Regions from separate parts of the Leucobacter aridicollis genome, predicted to be linked through region 2. Evidence: predicted binding sites of a transcription regulator. Region 2 holds the regulator's gene; the other holds the start of a gene.
The links. Region 2 encodes LexA, which represses DNA repair genes until DNA is damaged. Its sites were predicted from a motif close to TCGAACANNTGTTCGA; they were not measured.
Positions count from the first base shown of each region.

Region 1: the regulator LexA is predicted to act here: its motif matches at 6,247-6,262, upstream of uvrA (excinuclease ABC subunit UvrA).

Region 1 is NZ_CP075339.1:1,729,272-1,740,365, reverse strand. Features, by position in the region: gene KI794_RS07800 (DIP1984 family protein) at 259-783, opposite strand; gene KI794_RS07795 (hypothetical protein) at 1,002-1,145, shown strand; gene KI794_RS07790 (zinc-binding dehydrogenase) at 1,183-2,043, shown strand; gene uvrB (excinuclease ABC subunit UvrB) at 2,113-4,200, shown strand; gene KI794_RS07780 (VOC family protein) at 4,245-4,643, opposite strand; gene KI794_RS07775 (hypothetical protein) at 4,736-5,242, shown strand; gene KI794_RS07770 (siderophore-interacting protein) at 5,307-6,161, opposite strand; gene uvrA (excinuclease ABC subunit UvrA) at 6,294-9,341, shown strand; gene uvrC (excinuclease ABC subunit UvrC) at 9,454-11,094, shown strand, end outside.
Region 2 is NZ_CP075339.1:2,409,689-2,420,782, reverse strand. Features, by position in the region: gene KI794_RS10895 (hypothetical protein) at 1-918, shown strand, start outside; gene KI794_RS10890 (methylenetetrahydrofolate reductase) at 915-1,805, shown strand; gene KI794_RS10885 (hypothetical protein) at 2,000-2,515, shown strand; gene KI794_RS10880 (hypothetical protein) at 2,531-3,784, shown strand; gene KI794_RS10875 (hypothetical protein) at 3,781-4,296, shown strand; gene KI794_RS10870 (hypothetical protein) at 4,310-4,783, shown strand; gene lexA (transcriptional repressor LexA) at 4,946-5,608, opposite strand; gene KI794_RS10860 (LysM peptidoglycan-binding domain-containing protein) at 5,893-6,336, shown strand; gene KI794_RS10855 (histidinol-phosphate transaminase) at 6,416-7,501, shown strand; gene KI794_RS10850 (DsbA family protein) at 7,594-8,394, shown strand; gene KI794_RS10845 (cytochrome c biogenesis CcdA family protein) at 8,404-9,228, shown strand; gene hisB (imidazoleglycerol-phosphate dehydratase HisB) at 9,239-9,847, shown strand; gene hisH (imidazole glycerol phosphate synthase subunit HisH) at 9,844-10,512, shown strand; gene priA (bifunctional 1-(5-phosphoribosyl)-5-((5-phosphoribosylamino)methylideneamino)imidazole-4-carboxamide isomerase/phosphoribosylanthranilate isomerase PriA) at 10,512-11,094, shown strand, end outside.

The DNA.
Region 1 (11,094 bases), 680 kb from region 2:
CACCCCACGCTGCGGTCACCACTGATTCGAACGTTCGCGAAATGTCCCCGACCCCACCCTCCCGACTCGACCCCGGCACGCGGTAGTGCAGTGTGCTGGGTAAGCAGTCACATGTGCCAAGTGCTGGGCTGCACTGTCAGTGTGTGGGTTGCCCGCCACCCTCCTAGAAGCCAGAGTTTCCCGTCTGGCTCGGGGTGTGCCCGCTGGTCGAATCGGTACCGACTCGCGCATATGAAGTTGTGGTTTACTACTGGATCGCTAGCCCTCGACGAGGTCGTTCAGCCAGTTCGCCTGCTGAATCTGAGCGTCGAGCTCGCGCAGTTCTCGGGCGAGTGTATCGGCCTGGGCGCGCAGGTCAGGGACCTGCAGGGCAGAGATTTGGCGAAGCTCTGATCGCATTTGGCGGAACATGCCCTGGTCCTGTGCGGCGTCAGCCGCTTCGACAAGAATCGAGTGACGCAGTCGAAGACTATCGCGACGCGCTAACGCGTCGGTCATCGTGACCTCGGACGCTGTCGCAGCACCGCTCTGTTGGCGGCGGCGGCCGCCGCTCGGTGACTTCGGCGCGATTTCAAGCTGGATCGCTGAGTTTGTTGCGTTAATGCTCCGCACGAGCACCTCGAGTTCACCAACCGCGAGCTCAACCTCCGCAAGCAGTGCAGCTGCATCTTCGACCGGAGTATCGCTCTCTTGATAGTGAGCGTTCGCAACGATGCGCGAGCGCAGCTGGGCGATTCGTTTCTGCGTGTCGCCGCGGAGCGCAAGCGCCTCTGCGAGTTTCACAAGTAGTCCCACTCTCTGTCGATGCTCCGGCTAGGAGGGCCTAGATTATCACGCCCAATTCTGGTGAAACTTGATAACTGTGAACGATCGTGCAGCAGAGAAGAGGCCACAGGCGTAGCCTAAGGGAACGAATAGCCGGAGTGAGGGGAGGGGCCGTTGGACCACGCACCGAACGCCCTGAACCGAGCCGGTCGTCAGTTGAGGAGAGGAACCGTTTCATGCGCGCTGTCACCTTCGTTCGGAACAACACAGTCGAGGTACAAGAGAAGCCAACCCCCGAGATCGCGCCAGATGAGGTACTCCTGCGCGTCGGCGGCGCGGGCGTCTGCCACTCTGACATCAGCATTATCGCTGGGGGGTGATGAGAGCCCACTCATTGGCAGTACCCTCGGCCACGAAGTGGCGGGCATCGTCGAGCAGTTGGGGGCCGACGTCTCTGGCTGGACGGTCGGGGATCGGGCGATTGTCTCGCTGATCCTGTCTTGCGGCCGGTGCCGCGAGTGTCTCGCAGGGCGAGACAACCAGTGCGAGGTCGTCGCACCCCGAGGCAGCCTCGCGCCGCTGTCACCCGGTATCGGCAGCCCAGGCGGCATGGCCGATTTCATTGCGGTGAAAGCCCGCCACCTCGATCCTCTCGGTGATCTGGATCCAGTGGCAGCTGCCCCGCTCGCCGACGCCGCACTCACCCCTATGCACGCAATCAACACGGTTCGCGACCGCATGACAGGTGACTCGACAGTCGTTCTCATCGGTCTCGGCGGCCTTGGCCATATGGCACTGCAGATTCTCGCAGCCACGACGGGCGCCAGGGTCATTGCGCTCGACACCGATACAGAAAAGCTCGCCTTCGCTGAACAGCATGGAGCTGACCTTGCGATTCCGAGCGATGGCGAGGCCGCAACTCGAATCCTTGCGGAGACCGGGGGAGTAGGCGCCGACGTCGTCTTCGACTTCGTCGGGGTGCAGCCCACGGTGAACCTCGCGGTGTCAGTCGTCCGCGGTGGCGGCGCAATCCGCTTCGTCGGCCTCGGCGGGGGCGCATTCGAGTACCGCGCCGGAGCTGGTGCCGGGCTGCCGTGGGGCGTGAACATCGAGCGTGCCTACGGCGGCACCCGAAGCGACATGCGCGAGGTCATTGCCCTCGCCGCCGCGGGCAAGATCGCGGTAGAGGTCGTGCCGTACTCACTCGACAACGCGCGCGAGGCCTTCGACGACCTCCACCACGGACGCATCGCCGGTCGCGCAGTCCTCGTCCCGTAGCAACACTCTCAGATCGCCCTATGCGAACAAAGTTTCGAATAGGGCGATCTGAGGATTATGCTTGATTGCATGGAAACAACCCGCAGCGTTCGCCCGTTCGAGGTCGTCAGTGAGTACGAGCCGAGCGGAGATCAGCCGCAAGCAATCGAGCAGCTCGCAAGCCGCATCAATGCCGGTGAGACCGACATTGTGCTCCTCGGCGCGACCGGAACAGGGAAGTCTGCGACCACCGCGTGGCTCATTGAACAGGTGCAACGGCCCACGCTCATTCTTGCCCACAACAAGACACTTGCCGCCCAGCTCGCGAACGAGTTTCGTGAGCTCATGCCCAACAACGCTGTTGAATACTTCGTTTCTTACTACGACTACTACCAGCCCGAGGCGTACGTCCCGCAAACAGACACGTTCATTGAGAAAGACTCCTCGGTGAACGCCGAGGTGGAACGTCTTCGCCACTCGACAACAAACTCATTGCTGAGCCGTCGCGACGTCGTCGTCATCTCGACAGTGTCGTGCATCTACGGCCTCGGCAAGCCCGAGGAGTATTACGAGGCAATGGTGCCGCTGCAGGTTGGGGATCGCCTCGACCGCGATGTGCTGCTCAGGCGCTTCGTCCAAATGCAGTACCAGCGCAACGATATCGAGTTCGTTCGCGGAAATTTCAGGGTGCGGGGCGACACTGTCGAGATCATTCCGATGTACGAGGAACTCGCCATCAGGATCGAGTTCTTCGGCGACGAGATCGAGGCGCTGTACTATTTGCATCCACTCACAGGCGACGTGGTGAAACAGGTCGAGAGCGTGTCAGTCTTCCCCGGGTCACACTACGTCGCGAGCCGCGAGGTCATGAACCGTGCGATGGCTGACATCTCGACCGAGCTCGAAGCGCGCTCAGCGGAGCTGAAATCGCAGAACAAGCTTGTCGAGGAGCAACGTCTGCGCATGCGGACGACGTTTGACCTCGAGATGATGGAGCAAATCGGCTTCTGCTCTGGCATTGAGAACTACTCAATGCACATGGATGGGCGCGTCCCTGGGGAGGCCCCGCACTGTCTGCTTGACTACTTCCCTGACGACTTTCTTGTCGTCATTGACGAGTCGCACGTGACAGTGCCGCAGATTGGTGCGATGTATGAGGGCGACTCGTCGCGAAAGCGCACGCTTGTCGACCACGGGTTCCGACTCCCGAGTGCGCTGGATAACCGCCCGCTGAAGTTTGGCGAGTTCAAGGAACGCGTCGGCCAGACCGTTTACCTCTCGGCGACCCCAGGGAAGTACGAGATGGAACTCGCCGACGGCGTGGTCGAGCAGATCATCCGACCGACTGGGCTCGTCGATCCAGAAATCGTCGTGAAGCCCTCGGAGGGGCAGATCGACGATCTCCTCGAGGAGGTACGCCGCAGGGTCGAGCGCGACGAGCGTGTGCTCGTCACGACGCTCACAAAGAAAATGGCTGAGCAGCTCACCACCTTCATGGAAGAGGCCGGCGTCCAGGTGCGCTACCTGCACTCCGACGTCGACACACTTCGACGGGTAGAGCTGCTCACGGAGTTGCGCGCCGGCGTGTTCGACGTGCTCGTTGGCATCAACCTGCTGCGTGAGGGTCTCGACCTTCCTGAGGTGTCGCTTGTCGCCATCCTCGATGCCGACAAGGAGGGGTTCCTCCGGTCATCGACCTCACTCATCCAGACGATCGGCCGCGCGGCGCGAAATGTCTCGGGCGAGGTACACATGTACGCCGACCGAATCACGCCGTCGATGCAGCTTGCTATCGAGGAAACGAACCGGCGCCGCGAGATCCAGATCGAGTACAACACCAAGCATGGGATCGATCCGAAGCCGCTGCGCAAGAAGATCGGCGACATCACGGAGGTACTCAACCGGGAGGCCGCAGATACGGACGAGGTGCTCGCGAACCGAACGTCCAGGCACGCGCAGAAGGGCTCACCGCAGCGAACGAAGGGCAAGGCCGCGTCGCGGGCGGGAGCGATCGGTGCGGAGGGCGCAGACAAGCTCGAGGAGATCATCGCCGACCTCACCTCGCAGATGTTGCTCGCCGCAGAGGAGCTCAAGTTTGAGCTCGCGGCGCGGCTTCGCGACGAGGTCTCCGAGATGAAGCGCGAGTTGCGCAGCATGGACGCTGCAGGTCACATCTAGGCAGCCGCCGGGGTTGGCGGCGCGTGCATACGCCGCCAACCCCGCTAGCTCACTGAAAGCGGCGCATAGAGGTCGATCGCGTTCCCGTCAGGATCCATGACTGTCGCGTAGCGCTGGCCCCAAAACGCATCCCACGGCTCAACTCGGGAACGAGCCCCGCCCGCCACGAGCTTGGCAAACACCTCGTCGACTTCTGCCGGTGACACAGCCTCAAAGGCAAATGCGACGCGGTGACTGCCTGACGGCAGCTCGTAGGCTGGGTCGAAGCCTCGAATTGTCTCCAGTGTGTCCCAGCCGATACGCATCCCTCCGTCAAGCAGGACCTCGACATGCGCCTCCGTTTCGGCCCCCTCCGGAATATCGAGGCCGAGAGTGCGGTAGAACGCGAGTGACGCCGAGAGGTCGTTAGTGACGATACCAATGAAGTTGAATGCAAGTGTCATGGACGCAGCATAGCTCGCACCCCCGTCATCCCTTTGAATGATTTTCACTAGCTGCGACCCGACGCCCGGGGAAACGCGCGTAGCCTGAGGCCATGACTTGGGAATCCCTCCTACGGAAGATCGATAGGCTGGCCGGTGGCCGCGGGGCCGGGGAACGAATCGCTGCGGCAGAACTCGCCCACGCGAAGACGCGCAGAGCGTTCAGCTGGATTCGGTGGCTGCTTGGCGCCGAACTGCTGCTCGGTGTTGGAGCGGTCGCTACTGCTGCCATCCTCGTGGGCTCCGGCTCATCAGTGCCAGTTGCCGTGTGGATGCGAACGGTAGTCGTGCTTGGCATGACGCTCACGCTCGGCTATTTCGCTTGGCGGGCATCACTCGGCTGGCGGTGGGCCTATAAGCGACTCAGACTCTTCACCCAGATATTCCCAGTCGTGACACTCGTGATTGCCGCAATCCCAGGGCTGTACCCAGGTTGGATGATCACCGAGCAGATCGTTTTTAGCCTGCTCATGATCGGAATAGGCGACTTCCTGACAAGCGACCACATGCGATGGGCGTTTCGACACGCTGATTCAGCCCCGGAGCGCGCTGCTTCGTGACGTCGCACCTGGAGCAGGCAATGCAGCTCACTCACCAGTACTGCGTGCTCACGGCCGCAGCTCGCTAGATTTGCCCGATCGCCTCGCGCTTTTCTGCTTGGAAGCGATCCTCACGGCGGCCATACGCCCAATAGGGAGAGAGCGACAGGCTTGCGCGATCAATTCCACGCTCGTCCGTGAAGTATGGACGCAGCGCCTTCATCGCGCCGCGTTCGCCGTGCACGAAGACATGCACGCGGCCGGGCAGCCACTCGGCTTCGCGCACGGCGTCGACAAGCACAGTCGACGTCCCCGCCGCAGCAGTGCCACGGAACAGCCAGTTCACCGTGATGCCAGCTGGGCTACGGAGCTGGAGCACGTCGGCCTCGCCCGCGACCTCGATGAAGCAGACGCCTACCGCGTCTTCGGGCATCGCCTCGAGCGCCGAGGCGATCGCGGGAATCGCAGACTCGTCGCCCGCAAGTAGGTGCCAGTCGGCGCTCGGATCGGGGGCGTACCCACCTCCAATTCCCCGAAGCACCACGGGATCGCCTGGCTCGGCCGCAGCCGCCCACGGCCCCGCGATGCCTTCGGTGCCGTGCACGACGAAGTCGATCCAGAGCTCGCCTGCCCCGTGATCCACGCGCCTCACCGTGTAGGTGCGGGTCGATGGCATCTCCTCGGGTGGCACCTCGTCGCGCAGCGCGTCGAGGTCGTAGGGCGGCTCGATGCCGCTGCCTGGTTGCCTGAAGAGCATCTTGCTGTAGGCGTCTGTATACGGTCCCGCATCGATTTGCGCCATGCCCGGCCCGTGCGCGACGATACGCACGAGGTGCGGGCTGAGCTGCACACGCTCCTTGACGGAAAGCACTATCTGGGGTCGCGCCGGGCGCGGGGGTGCTCCAGATGCGGAAGCTGCCATGATCACTACCTCATTCATCAGATGATTTTGTCTCGACTGTCAAGACTGGCATACTCCGAGCTTGTTCTCTAGGCTGACGCCAGCGGCGAACACGGAAGTTTTTTAGAACACATGTTCGAATCGTGGGCGGGGAGACGCTAAGCTAGGGGAGTGACTTCTCAGAGCAAAACACCTATTCGTTCCTCGGCAGCGCACGCGCACATCAGTGTCCAGGGCGCTCGGGTGCACAACCTCAAGAACGTTGACCTTTCGATTCCGCGGGACTCGCTCGTTGTCTTTACTGGCCTATCGGGCAGCGGTAAGTCGAGCCTCGCGTTCGACACGATCTTCGCGGAAGGGCAACGTCGCTACGTCGAGTCATTGAGCGCCTACGCCAGGCAGTTTCTTGGCCAGGTCGACAGGCCCGACGTCGACTTTATCGAGGGGCTGAGCCCCGCCGTGTCGATTGACCAGAAATCAACGAACCGCAACCCGCGCTCGACAGTGGGCACGATTACTGAGATCTATGACTACATGCGTCTGCTCTGGGCCAGGGTCGGTATCCCGCACTGTGCGGTATGCGGCGAACGCATCGAGTCTCAGACCGTGCAGCAGATTGCCGACCGCCTCATGCAGCTCGAGGAGCGCACCCGCTTTCAGGTGCTTGCACCCGTCGTCTCAAAGAAGAAGGGCGAGTTCGTCGACCTGTTCCAGGAGCTCGCGGCGACTGGATACTCCCGCGCGATAGTGGATGGCGAGCTCATCCAGCTCAGCGACCCACCGAAACTGAAGAAGCAGATCAAGCACGATATCTCGGTCGTTATCGACAGACTCGTCGCCTCTCCGGATGGGCTGGGCAGGCTCACCGACTCACTGGAGACCGCACTTCGGCTCGCAGACGGCACGGTGCAGATCGACTATGTTGACCGCGACCAAGACGCAGATGACCGCATGCAGCTGTTCTCGGAGCAACTCTCATGCCCGAATCAGCACCCAGTTCAACTCACGGAGATTGAGCCACGGACATTCTCGTTCAACGCCCCCTTCGGCGCGTGCCCAACGTGCTCCGGGCTCGGTACCAGCATGTCTGTCGACGAAGACCTTGTGCTTGGCGACCCTGAGCTGTCAATCAGCGAGGGCGTGATCATTCCGTGGACGAGTCAGGGCAAGAGCCTCTACCAGTACTACGAGAAGCTTCTCGTTGGCCTCTCAAAAGACCTCGACTTCTCACTGAAGACCCCCTGGGGCGAGCTCGACGAAGACGTGCAGGAGGCTGTACTTCGAGGCAACGACTTCAAGGTCAACGTGCGCTGGAAGAACCGGTTCGGCAGAGAGGTAAAGTACACAAGCGGGTTTGAGGGTGTCATCCCGTTCATCGAGCGGCAGTACGCTGAGGCCGAAAGCGACAACCGCCGCGAGCGATGGTCCGAGTTTCTGCGTGAAGTTCCCTGCCACGTCTGCAACGGCCAGCGACTGAAGCCTGAAGTGCTCGCGGTGACCGTCGATGACGAGTCGATCGCGAGTGTTGGCGAGTTCAGTCTGCTCGACGCCAAGCACTTCTTTGACAGCGTCGAACTCAGCGAACGAGACGCGAAGATCGCCGCTCAGGTGCTTCGCGAGATCAGGCTCCGCTTCGACTTCCTCATCGAGGTTGGGCTTGGGTACTTGACGCTCGCTCGCGCCGCAGGCACCCTGTCAGGCGGCGAGGCCCAGCGCATCCGGCTCGCGACCCAGATTGGCTCGGGACTTACGGGAGTGCTGTACGTGCTTGATGAGCCGTCAATCGGCCTGCACCAGCGCGACAACAGGCGCCTTATCGAAACGCTCGTGAAGCTCCGTGACCTTGGCAACACGCTCATCGTCGTTGAGCACGATGAGGAGACGATTGAGGCAGCGGATTGGCTTGTCGACATTGGCCCCGGCGCCGGCGTCGAGGGTGGCACCGTGGTCCACTCGGGGCTGCTTCCCGAGTTGCGCGCGAACACCAACTCAGTCACGGGCGACTATCTCGCTGGCCGCCGCGCCATAGAGACGCCACTGACGCGCAGGCCACTCGACAAGAATCGCGAGCTCAAGGTCGTCGGCGCCCGTTCGAACAACCTCCAGAATGTCGACGCAACATTCCCGCTTGGCGTCATGACGGCGGTCACCGGCGTCTCAGGCAGCGGTAAGTCGACGCTCGTGAACGACGTCCTCTACCGAGTGCTCGCAAATCAGCTGAACGGCGCCCGCATGGTCCCGGGCAAGCACACTCGTGTCACTGGTCTTGAGCACCTCGACAAAGTGGTTCATGTCGACCAGGCACCGATCGGTCGCACGCCGCGCTCGAACCCCGCGACGTACACTGGCGTCTTTGACAAGATCCGTAACCTGTTTGCAGACACCCCCGAAGCGAAGACTCGCGGCTACCTGCCTGGCCGCTTCAGCTTCAACGTCAAGGGCGGCCGGTGCGAGGCATGCTCGGGCGATGGAACGCTGAAGATCGAGATGAACTTCCTCCCCGATGTCTACGTCGCCTGTGAGGTGTGCGGCGGCAACCGATACAACCGAGAGACGCTGCAGGTTCGTTACAAGGGCAAGAACATCGCCGAGGTCCTCGAGATGCCAATCGCAGAGGCGGAACAGTTCTTTGAGCCGATCTCGTCGATCCACAGGTTTATGAAGACCCTCGTCGACGTCGGCCTCGGCTACGTTCGACTCGGCCAAAGCGCCACAACCCTTTCGGGTGGTGAGGCGCAGCGCGTAAAGCTCGCAACCGAGCTACAGAAGCGCTCGAACGGCCGCAGCATTTACGTGCTCGATGAGCCAACAACTGGTCTGCACTTCGAAGACGTGCGTAAGCTCCTGCTCGTACTGAACGGGCTTGTCGACAAGGGCAACACCGTCATCACGATTGAGCACAATCTCGATGTGATCCGCAGTGCGGACTGGGTGATTGACCTCGGCCCAGAGGGCGGATCCGGCGGTGGAACGATCCTCACCACAGGCACCCCGGAGCAGGTCGCGCAGCACTCAGAGAGCCACACGGGCGTGTTCCTTGCCGAGGCGCTTGAGAAGGCTCCCGTCGCGCGGACGGCACGGAAGGCGCTCGCGGTGGCGCCTGGGGCACCCGTAGCTACCAAAGCAAAGAAGTCTTCGGCAAAGAAGTCTTCAGTACAGAAGGCCCCGGCGAAGAAGTCGCCAGCACAGAAGGCCGCCGCGGCTACGGTCGTCTCGTGAGGGCGGCGGCGTGACAACTGACCCGCGTCGCGGGGGCAATTTAGCAGGTGAACCTGCTGACCCCCGCGACGCGTTCAAGCCCGCGTCGGGAGAGATCCCTACGAGCCCTGGGGTGTACCGCTTTTCAGACCGCCAGGGCCGCGTACTGTACATCGGCAAGGCGAAGAACCTCAGGGCTCGGCTTGCGAACTACTTTCAGCCGATGCATTCGCTCATGCCGCGCACCCGCCGCATGCTGTCGCTGGCCGCAAACGTCGACTGGACTGTCGTTGCAAGTGACACCGAGTCGCTCGTCCTCGAGCACACCTGGATCACGGAGTACAAGCCTCCGTTCAACGTGCAGTTCAAGGACGACAAAACGTACCCCTACCTTGCTGTGACGCTGGGGGAGGAAGCCCCACGGCTGATTATTACCCGAAACGAACGCATCAAGGGTGCGAGATATTTCGGGCCCTACCCGAAGGTGTGGGCAATCAGGGAGACCGCTGCTCTGCTGCAGCAGGCCTTTCCAATTCGTACGTGCAACGACGCCGATTACAAGCGTGCGATGGCGAGCGGCAAGCCGTGCCTCGCGGGCCAGATCGGGCGGTGCGCGGGTCCGTGCTCCTTCACTGTGACAGTTGACGAGCATCGCGAGCGCGTGGGCGCGCTGGTGTCGTTCCTCGGAGGCAATTATCAGTCGCAGTTCAGAAAGCTGCAGCGCGGCATGAAAGACGCGGCCGCCGAGCAACGTTACGAAGACGCGGCGAGGCTTCGCGATCAGGTCGCGGCGGTCGAGCACGTGATGGAGAAGAACGCCATTGTGCTCGGTCACGAGGTAGATGTCGACGCGTTCGGTCTCCGCACCGATGAGCTCTCAGCCGCGCTTCACCAGTTCATCATCCGGGGAGGTCGCGTGCGTGGCGAGCGCAGCTGGATTGTTGACGTGGAGCTCGACGACTCGCCCGGGCGGCTGCTCGAGCAAGTGCTGCAGACTGCGTACGAGGGCGGGCATGAGCCACCCCCGGAGATCCTCGTACCGCAGCTGCCAGACGGGCTCGCCTCGCTCGAAGAGACCCTCGCCAAGCTCCGCCCGCGCAAGGGAAAGGTGCACATTCGCACTCCCGAGCGCGGCGACAAAGCCCAGCTCATGGACCGGGCGACGTTGAATGCAGGCGAGAATCTCATGCGTTACAAGCTCAAGCGTGCCGCTGACATCACGTCACGCACCGACGCACTTGCCGAACTGCAGCAGGCCTTGGGCCTCAGCGAGGCTCCACTCAGAATCGAGTGCATCGACGTCTCCCATTTGCAGGGGACCGGCGTTGTCGCGTCACTCGTGGTGTTCGAAGACGGGCTTCCCGCAAAGAGCGAGTACCGAAAATACAGGATCGAAGAGACGACTGACGATACTGATTCGATCTACCAGGTCGTGTCACGCAGGGCGGCTCAGTTGAACCTTGCTCGTGAGTCAGGTGAGCTTCCATCCGGTGCGTATCGCGCCCGCCCGCAACTCCTCATCGTCGATGGCGGCGAACCGCAGGTGAAGGCCGCGCACCGGGCGTTGATGGAGGCAGGCATCACCGACGTCGCGCTGTGCGGCATCGCAAAGCGGCTTGAAGAGCTGTGGTTGCCAGAGGATCCCTTTCCTGTGGTGCTTCCGCGCACGAGCGAAGCCCTATTTCTCGTACAACGCGCCCGCGATGAGGCGCACAGGTTTGCGATCACATTCCAACGACAACGTCGCAGCGAGGCCATTGCTTCGCAGCTCGCG
Region 2 (11,094 bases):
GTCGAAGCGGGGCCGGTGTTCGCAGTGTTCGCCGACGGGCATCACCGCGTCGTGCCGAGGCTCGCGTCCGCGCCGTTCCGGTTCCAGAGCTGGGCGGCCGACGACGTTGCGGCGGCCCGCGCCCACACCGATCTTCCGTTGAAGCAGGCGGTGATCTCACCGTCGATGCTCTCGCTCACGATTCCCGACGAGGGGCTCGGTGACTACTCGCGCGAAGCCTTCCTCGACGACGTTGTTGCTGGCTGCGCCGAGGACATCAGGCGCTGTTTCGCGGAGGGAGCGAGCCGCGTCTCGATTGACTTTACCGAGGGCCGGCTGGCGCTGCGCCGCGACGTTCGCGCCCCCTGGGCCGGGCCGCAGGCGCTCGCCGGGTTTATCGAGCTACTCAACCGGGTGCTTGACGAACTCGGCGACGCCGAGCGGAGCGCGGTCGGGGTGCACACGTGCCCCGGCAACGACAACGACTCGGCACATAGTGCCGACGTCGACTACGCAGAGCTGCTGCCCGAACTGTTTCAGATCGAGGCGGGCTACTTTCTGGTGCAGGCGGCAGGCGAGAAGGATCCGGATCGCGTCGCCCGGCTTGTCGGCAGGGAGATCGGCGCGTTGCGCGCGGCCGGGCGCCCCGCCCCGCGTGTACTGCTTGGCGTCACCAACCCGACGAACCCGAAGCTTGAGACAGCTGAACAGGTGCGCGATCAGCTCGTTCGTGCGGCCCGATTCGTGCCTCCCGAGCTCCTGGGCTCGACCGACGACTGTGGGTTCTCGCCGTACCTCATCGACGAGAAGCCCCGCCACGGCTCACCTGACTACGCGCGGGACGTGGCGTTCGCGAAGATCGCAGCACGCGTCCGCGGCACCGAGCTCGCGGCGGCGGAACTTGCCGGCCCGGCGCAGGTCATTGGGGGTGCACGGTGAACGCGACCCTGCTCACGGGGAGTGCGCCGACCCGCGCGCGGTTCTCGTTCGAAGTGTTCCCCGCACGGTCGGGCGCTGCTGCGCTCGCGCTTGGCAACTCGGTGCAGCACCTGTCAGCGGTCGGACCCGACTTCATCTCAGTCACGTACGGCGCGAATGGGTCACACCGCGACGCGTCACTCGACCTGCTCGCCTATCTCCGGGAGCACACGGACGCGCTGCCGCTCGCGCACCTGACGACAGTGAGAGAGTCTCGTGAGACCATCCGTGAGACTATCCACCGCATTATGGACGCAGGGATACACGACTTTCTCGCCCTGCGTGGAGACCCGCCGCGCGGACTCGATGAGTCGAGCCCCGAGGTAGCCGGATCGCTGAGCGCGCTGGAGCTCACCGAGCTCATCGCTGAGGCACGGGCTGAGCGCCCGGCGTTCACGAGCGTCGGCCGCACCGCGGTCGCGGCGTACCCGAACGGCCACCCGCTCTCTCGGGGCCAGGCGGCTGACATTGACTGGCTGCTCGCGAAGGAGGCTGCAGGCGCCCAGTTCGCGATCACGCAGCTGTTCTTTCACGCCGACGAGTACTTGAGCTTCGCTGACGCGGCACGTGACGCGGGGCTGCAGATGCCACTGCTTCCTGGGCTCATGCCGGTCTCGACAAGCGGTCAGCTGCGCAAGGTGGCATCACTCGCGGGACGGCCCGCGCCCACTAGCCTCGAACGCGCGATGGAGGAAGCCGGGGGATACGCCCCTGAACTCGGTGTCGAGCATACGATCAACCTTGCCCGCGAGCTGCTCGCCGGCGGCGCCCCGTCGATTCACCTGTACACCTTCAACAGGCACGAGCAGGTGCTCGCTGTGCTCAGCGAGCTCGACCTGCTCTCATAGCCTGCCGGCTGTGCCCGCACGTGCGCGGAGAATGCCAATCAAGCCTTGAATTCATGGAGTACATAACATCTCGGCAATTGGAATACGTTCGTCGCTTGATTCGGTGGTGGGTGGTGAGGTAGATTGTTGACCGTTGGGGGGCCTGCAAGTTGCAGGCCCCCTTTTTTTGTGAGGCGTGTCGGAAGGAGTGTGGCTTGGCTATCCAATTTGACGACGGCGTCGCAGACGCACTCGCCCAAGCGCTCGAGGCAGCCGACGACACACTCCGTGGCATCGGCTACATTCGCTCCAACGCAGTCACTGCCGCCGTCACCGATTTCAAGGGTGGCTACTCGCGACTATTCGTCACTGCGGCCCAGACCGAGAGTCAGGAGCGGGGACGCCTGGCAGGGCTGTTGAATGATGCGCGACTGCAGGTGCAAGATGCGAAGGCCGCGGCCACAAAAGAACGCGAACGCCAAGCCGCCCACGACGCTTGGAAACTGCGTGAGGACGCGAGGCGCGAAGAGGAGTACGTTGCGTCGGTACAGGGGCTTCCAGCGCCCGCTGGTTTCCCGGAACCGGAACCAGACTCGATACCCGTAGCCTCCCCGCACATCACCGCGTCGTTCAGTCCCAGCGCACGCACCAGACACGTCACCAACGGTGGGGCGAAAGGGACAAGTTCAGCAGATCCGGAACGGCTACGGCACTTTGTCACCACCTCATAGGGACTCACCCGCCAAATGGAAACAGCTCATACCGCTGTGCAGTCCGCCACCGCATCGTTCCAGGGCTCGTGTTCTTGGACGTCGATCGCTATCGCCCCCATGCTGAACGGGTTCTCGAAACTGATCGACGAGAACCGACGCGATGAGGTCTGGATAGCAGCTGTCGCTGACGCGTTCGAAAAAACGGGGGCCTGGGCCCTCAGCGACTTCCGGATCACTTTGGCTGTCGCAGCCGACGACCCAGACACGCTCCGACGGCTTCTCCTCGGAGGAACGCTCTCGGTCAAGCAGGTCGCTTCGGTCTGGGAACTCCTCACCGCGACCCCAGGGTTTGATGCAGAAAAGATCCTGAAGAAGTACGCGCACGTACTCGGAGCTCTCGATGGGATGCCCGCCCTCGCACGCGTCACCGCGAACAAGTACAACGCGGAACAGATCCTGAAGACCGTCGAAGCAGAGCTCGCTGCGTTGAAGCCTGGCGACAAGAACGCGCCCTACCTGCAAAAGCAGATCGACTACCTAACACAGGTAGTGAGCGGGGAAGTCCAGCTGTACCTCTACGACCACGCGGCCTCTCGCATCGTAGAGATGCTCGGCACCCCCGGCCCAGACACCATCCGAGCAATCACCTACGTGCCAGGCACCTTCACCAGCCTCAACTCGTTCTACAACGGATCTGTTCAAGAAATCGCCAAGTTCCTGACAGGCAAGGACGGACTTTCGGGAAGTGTCGCGTTCGTGTACAAGGACGGCCTATTCCCCGGAGAAAACGGGCAGACCGGGAATGCGAACATGCTTCGAATCACCGAAGCAAACGACCTCGAATTCGGTCGGTTGGCAGGTGAGCAGCTCGCGCGCTTCCAGGCCGGAATGAGGGCAGACCCGTACCTGTCTGGGGTGAAACAGATGGGGGCCGGCCACAGTTGGGGACTCGCGAACCTCACGAGTTCTGAGGTCGCGGGTGCCCGCTACAACACCGTGATCTCGCTCGCAGGAGCCTGGATGCTCCCTGATTGGGAACCCACGGCTACAACCGGATACCTTGACGTTTCCTACGAAGACATTTTGACGCGTGCGCAGCGAGAAGGCTACGTCGGTGAGGGAAGATATCCACGAAGGGACCCCGCGTTCACGAGCCTGGTGTACCCAGGCTACGGCGAATTCGACCCCAGCCTGGGTGAACTCATGGACAACCACAACCTCATCGCCACTGCCAAAGATGATAACCAAGACGTGCTTGATACGTTGAAGGAGGCCCTCGAACGATGAACATGAAACGTGTATTTGGTTTGATGCTCGTTGCGGGGGTACTGAGCCTGACCGGGTGCTCATCGCTCACGGCGGCCTCACAGAAGGAGCCAAAAGTGGACACAAAACTGACGTGGCAGGAAGCAAAAGCGGCTACCCAGGAAATGGAACGTGAAATCGCTGAACTGATACCCAAAGACGTCATCGTCAACGTCTACCAAGTAGACACAGGGACGCTCATGTCTTGCGGAGACGGGGCGGACAGCTGGTTCGGCGGCATGACCGTCACCGTTGCTAAGGGCACCGACATCGAAGCGATCGTTCGCGACATCGAAACCCATTATGAAAGTACGGAGTACGCTACGAGTAACCGGTTGAGCCTCAATGGGCACTACAAAATAGCGGTGAAAGACCCGGAAACCACGATACGCATCATCGTTGGGGAAGGCCTTGAGCCGACCCATATTGACATTGATTCAGCGTCTGAGTGCTTCGTGCTCCCCGAAGGCGTCTACCGCGGCGGCGACTTCTAAGCATCTAACGCCAATGAAACCGCAAAGCGTCATCGGTCTCCTCGTCGGGTTGCTCGCCCTCGCAGGGTGTGCGCAACCCGCGGAGCGTCCGTCTTTTGCGGAGGTGAAGGCCGCGACTCAATCAATGGAGCGTGAGCTCGCAGGCGCGACGCCTGAAGGTGTCTTTGTGAAGTTTGCGCAGGCCGGAACGGGTGAGTTATCTGTATGTCAGAGGAGCTGGTATCGGTGGCATGGTGACGCAGTGATCACCGTCGCTGCAGGCACTGATACCGACGCAATCATCCAGGACTTTGAAGACCACTTCACAAAGGCCGGCTACGAAACGCATTCAGATCCTGACGTGTTCCGGCAACACAGGTTAGGGATCACCGATCCAGAAACAGGCACAACAGTTCGTGTCGCTACAGGGTTTGCTCCGGACCAGATCCGGTTGTCGTCGGCTTCTGAATGCTTCTTCAGCCCTGGCGGTGAGGCCCCCGAACTCTAGCGGTTACACCGAGCAGCGGCAGGATTGCGTGCTGTGGTGCGTGAAGGTTGGGGTGCTCGAGACCATCGGGATCGGAGCGGTCCGAGACTGGGCAGGGTCACTGCGGGTGGCCTCGTCGACCCGAAAGCTACATCGTCGACGCGATCACCTTGGGCGTGCGAGTTAGACGGAGCGGAAGACCGCGACGACCTTCCCGAGTACCTCGGCATGGTCGCCAAGAATCGGCTCGAAAGCGCTATTTCGGGGCAGTAGCCATGTGTGGCCGTCGCGCCGCCTGAATACCTTCACGGTTGCTTCGCCATCGAGCATGGCGGCGACGATGTCTCCGTTGTCGGCCTCGCGCTGCTGGCGAACGACGACGAAGTCGCCGTCGCAGATCGCAGCGTCAATCATCGAGTCTCCGACAACCTTCAGCATGAATAGCTGGCCGTCGCCCACGAGCTGGCGGGGGAGCGGTACGACCTCCTCGACCTGCTGGTCGGCGGTGATCGGAACGCCTGCGGCGATCTGACCCACCAGCGGAACGTATGCGGTCTCCTGGGTCTCCGTGGCCGGCGCGTCTGCGATGGCGCTGCTCGTGACCGCGAGCTCGACGAGGATCTCGAGCGCGCGTGGGCGGTTAGGGTCGCGCCGGATGTAGCCCCCGAGCTCGAGGCGGCTGAGCTGGTGTGTGACGCTCGACAGTGACGAGAGTCCGACGGCGTCGCCGATCTCGCGCATGCTCGGCGGGTAGCCCCGTGACTCAACGGAGCGCGCGATGAACTCGAGGATCGCCTGCTGCTTTTCGGTCAACGGCTTTTGTGGGGGTGAGGCCAGATCGCTCATGGCTCGTCCTCTCGAGTCTGGGATCGCGGCCGATTGGCCGCTGGAGTCGGGCTGCTATTCACGGAGAAACGGTGAATGTCGGTGGTCACTGGTTAGGTGAGGGCACTGTTCGAACCCTAGCTCGGATGTTCGAGGCGAGGCAAACATTTGTTCGAGTGTCGCGCGGATTCGCGTCAAACTTCTTCGAATTCTTGCCTTGCGAAATCGTTCATTCGAAGATATATTCGAAATAGATGTTCGACCGAACGGTATTTGTTCGAACACTCTCAAGAGAGGAACCCCTCATGACTGCTACAGCAACTGTCACCGCAATGGGCCCCCGCATCGATGCAGACCGGGCCGGCGTGCGCGCTGTCTTTTCCCCGACCGCAGCCGCGCCCAAGACCCGGCTCAAGCTGACTCGCCGCGGGCGCGTGGTCTTTGGGGGTCTTGCCACCATTCTTATTGCTGGGGCGCTTGGCGTCGCGGCGTCGTTCGCGGCCCCGGGCGCGGTCGCCAACGGCGCGGCAAGCTCGCAGGAGTTTCCATACGTTGTGGCGCAGTCCGGCGACTCGCTGTGGAGTATTGCTTCCGCGCTGGAGCCGACCGCAGACCCCCGCGACGTGGTGGCAGAAATTCAGCGTCTGAATCAGATGCAGGCAGCAGACCTGCAAGCCGGCGATGCGATTGCTGTTCCTCTGCGCTTCGCGGGCGACGAGGCGACCTTCCCGGCGTCCGACCTCTCGTAGCTGGCAGTTGCCCGGCGCAGTTGGTGCTCTTTCTTTCGTGGCCGAGGAATCGTCGGTGGCCGCTGAGTAGACTAAAGAGGTGGCTGAATTGAGCGATCTCCCTCTCCGTGACAATCTCGTCGGTAAGACCCCGTACGGTGCACCGCAGGCTGCGGTCCCTGTGAGTCTCAACGTGAACGAGAATACGCACCCGCTTCCCGAGGCCTTCATCGCGGAAGCGACGGAGGCGCTTGCTGCCGCGCTGCGCAACGTCAACCGCTACCCAGACCGCGAGTTCATCGGGCTGCGCGAGGCACTCGCCGACTACCTCGGCCACCGCCTCACCCCCGAACAGGTGTGGGCGGCGAACGGCTCGAACGAAGTGCTCCAGCAGATCCTGCAGGCGTTCGGTGGTCCCGGTCGCACACTGATGAGCTTCACTCCCACCTACTCGATGTACCCGTTGCTTGCCGACGGTACCGACACCGGGTGGATCGGAGTTCCCCGCAATGCTGACTACACCGTGACCCCCGAGCTCGTTGTCTCGGCGATTGCCGAGCACAAACCCGACATCGTCGTGCTCTGCGCTCCAAACAACCCCACAGGCACCCCGATGGCGCTTGAGACGATCCTCTCGGCATACGACGCGTTCAATGGCATCCTCATCGTCGACGAGGCCTACAAGGAGTTCGACACCGAGAACGAGACCGCAATCTCGCTGCTCGAAGGCCGCCACCGTCTGATTGTCAGCAGGACGATGAGCAAGGCCTTCGCCTTCGCGGGGGTCCGACTTGGCTATCTTGCTGCAGACAGCGCCATCGTTGACGCGCTCCGCCTTGTTCGGCTCCCGTACCACCTCTCCGGCCTGACACAGGCCGCTGCGACTACTGCTGTGAAGCACGCCGACGCGATGCTCGCCACCGTCGACGAAATTCGCGCCCAGCGAGACCGGCTGGCAGGTGCGCTCACCGGCCTCGGATACGTTGTCCACGAGTCGGGCTCGAACTTCTTGCTCGTCGGTGGATTCGCCGATCCAAGCGAGGTATTTGAACGCCTTCGCGCCCAAGGCATTCTCGTTCGCGACCTCGGGATAGCCGGCCACGTCCGCATCACTGCTGGTACAGCTGAAGAAACGTCCGCTGTTATCGCGGCGATCACAGAGTTTGGCCCGGCAGGCGCTGTCTAGGTGATCCAGGCTGGCAGCGAATGCGGTCGGATGCTGCGGGCACCAAAGGTTTAACGGCAAAACTATCGGGAAAGCCAGTTAGGCTCGGTTGCATGCCTCAGCCCATCGAGTCGCTCGACCGCCCTTCCCTTGAACGCCGCTACCGTCGCATGCGCTTGGCGACAGTCATCCTCGCTGCCGTCGCATTGCTGCTTGTTGCAGCCCTCGGTGCTCAGGGGCTGCAAGGAACGACCGGGGGCTCCGGGGCGAGCGGCTCAACCACCGGTCAAGGTGCTGGGGCAGAGGGCGCCGGAAACGACGGAGAGCAGACGGCCGATACCTGCCCGGTTGTCGATCGCCTCGATCCCAACGACCCGAGAGCGCTCGGCGACATCGATGCGCCGGTCGTGTTGCACGAGTGGACAGACTTCCGCTGCCCGTATTGCGGCTCCTTCTCGCGAGACACGCTGCCCGTGCTGATCGAAGAGTACGTCGAGACCGGCAAGGTCCGGCTCGAGATCCACGACGCGGCGCTCGTCGGCGGCGAGAACTCGATCCTCATCGCGGCCGCCTCGCGCGCGGCGGGGGAGCAGGGCAAGTATTTTGAGTTCTACGATGCCGTCTACCACGCGCCCGAGAGCGCGCATGACGCCAACGGTGAGCTCACAGTCGACACGCTTGTCTCGTTCGCGAAGGATGTCGGCGTGAAAGACATCCCAGCGTTCACTGCTGACGTCGAGAGTGGAAAGTTCGAAGATGCCGTGCGCAAGGACACCGCGGAAGCGCAGTCGATCGGTGTGACCGGGGTGCCGTTCTTCGCGACCACTGGCTGCGGCCAGGTCATGTCTGGCGCGCAGCCGGTAGAGACGTTCCGGGCACAGCTTGACGCTGCCATCGAAGCCGCCAAGAAGTAACGGCTCCGCATGGATCTGAGCCTGCTCGGCGCGTTACTTGGCGGAACTCTCGCGCTTCTCAGCCCCTGCTCGGTGATGGTGCTGCCGGCGTTCTTCGCCTACGCGTTCCACAGTCCGCGAGAACTGTTCTCACGTACAGGCGGCTTCTTTCTCGGGCTCGCGACTGCGCTCGTGCCACTCGGTCTGCTGGCGGGCACCCTCGGCGCGTGGGTGGTCGCGCACCGGAACGGCATCATGACCTGGGTGCTCGTGCTCGTGATCGTGTTGGGGGCGGTGATGCTGCTTGGAGTTCCGCTTCCGGCCCTCACCCGTCAGCAGAGTGCGAAGGGGACTTCGGTCGCATCGGTGTACGCGCTTGGCGCGGTGTACGGTCTTGCCGGCGGATGCGCCGGGCCGATCTTCGGCGCGGTTCTCGCGATGGCAGCGTTCGGCGGCAATGCGCTCATGGGCGGGTTCACGATGCTGCTCTACGCCGCCGGAATGACAGTTCCACTGCTGCTGCTCGCGCTCGTGTGGACGCGAATCCCTGGTGTGCGCGCACTCATGCGACCGCGTGAACTCGTGATCGGACGTTGGCGGAACGCCTGGTCGAACATCATCGGCGGACTCCTGACGATCGCTGTCGGTGTATTCATGCTTGTTACCGACGGCGCGCAGAAGTTCACGGGGGTACTCGACGCGAGCACGCAGGCGGGTCTCGAGGCCGACGTCATGCGAGCAACCTCGGGGGTCTCGAACCTGCTCGTGCTCGCGATCGGGGCGGGGCTCGCGCTTGCCGTTTGGGCCGCGATGCGTTGGCGCGCGAGGCAGCGAGCAACCGACGCCGCGCGGTAGGATCGAGAACATGACCGCAGCTGCACGCATCGCGACGCTTGAACGCGCCACCAGTGAGTCCGCTATTCGACTAAGCCTGAACCTTGACGGTACCGGCGAAGCCGACATCGAGACTGGGGTGCCGTTCTTCGATCACATGCTCACGGCATTCGCGCGGCACTCGCTCACCGACCTCACGGTGCGGGCCGAGGGCGACGTCCATATCGATGTGCACCACACCGTCGAGGACACCGGCATCCTGCTCGGGCAGGCGATCCTCGAGGCGCTCGGTGACAAGAGCGGCATCTCTCGCTACGGCGACGCATTTGTGCCGCTCGATGAAGCGCTCGCGCAGGCCGTCGTCGACATCTCGGGCCGGCCATACCTTGTCCACTCCGGCGAGCCCGCTGGCTTCGAGTTTCACCTTATCGGCGGCCACTTCACCGGCTCAATGGTGCGCCACTTCTTCGAGGCGATCACACTGAACGCCCGACTGTCTGTGCACCTCCGACTCATCGAGGGTCGTGACCCACACCACATCGCTGAGGCTGAATTTAAGGCGTTCGCGCGTGCGTTCCGCACCGCGAAGGCGAAGGATCCGCTTGTGACCGGCATTCCGTCCACAAAGGGCGCCCTGTGAGCGCAGGCGGTGCACCGCGCGTAGCCGTACTCGATTACGGGTCGGGCAACGTGCACTCCGCGGTGAAAGCGTTGATTCGTGCTGGCGCCGACGTCGAGCTCACGGCCGACCCGCAGACGGTCATGGAAGTTGACGGGCTTTTCGTGCCCGGCGTCGGTGCGTTCGATGCAGTGATGGCGCAGCTGCGCGCGATCCAGGGTCACGAGCTTATCGGTCGGCGGCTCGCAGGCGGTCGGCCGGTGCTCGGCGTCTGCGTCGGACTGCAGGTGATGTTCGAGCGCGGAATCGAGCGTGGCGTCGAGACAGAGGGGCTCGGCGAGTGGCCGGGGACCGTCCGTCAGCTCGAAGCTCAGACGCTGCCGCACATGGGCTGGAATACCGTTTCGGTGCCCAAGGACTCAGTACTACTGCGTGGCCTCGGAGACGAACGCTTCTACTTCGTGCATTCGAATGCGGCGACCGACTGGACACTTGAGGGCCGCTCTGCAGCGACAGCTCCGAAAGTGACGTGGTCTGAGTACGGCGAGCCATTCATCGCGGCGGTCGAGAACGGCCCACTGAGCGCCACACAGTTTCACCCAGAGAAGTCCGGCGAGGCCGGGATCCAGCTGCTGCGCAACTGGATCAATTCTCTGGCCCCCACCCGCACCACCAAGGAGAACTGATGACCGAGCTCGCGACGAGCCCGAAGCTGCAACTACTGCCCGCGATCGACATGGTCGATGGCAAGGCCGTGCGGCTCACGCAGGGCGCGGCAGGAACCGAGACGAACTACGGCAGCCCGGTCGACGCGGCGATGGACTGGATCGAACAGGGCGCCGAATGGATCCACCTTGTCGACCTCGACGCGGCCTTCGGGCGCGGCACCAACGTCGGTGTGGCCCGCAAGATTATCGCCCGTGCGGGAAGCCGAGTGAAGATTGAGTTCTCTGGTGGTATCCGCGACGACAAGAGCCTTGAGGCGGCGCTCGAGATGGGCGCAGCGCGCGTCAACCTCGGCACGGCAGCGCTTGAGAACCCTGAGTGGACTCGCGCGGTGATCGCGCACTATGGAGAGCAGATTGCGGTTGGACTTGACGTGCGTGGAGAGACTCTTGCGACGCGCGGCTGGACTGAGGACGGCGGCAATCTGTGGGACGTGCTTGAGCGTCTCGAGGATGCTGAGTGCCCGCGGTACGTCGTCACTGATGTGACGAAGGACGGCATGATGGCCGGCCCAAACGTTGAGCTACTTAAGAAGGTCTGTT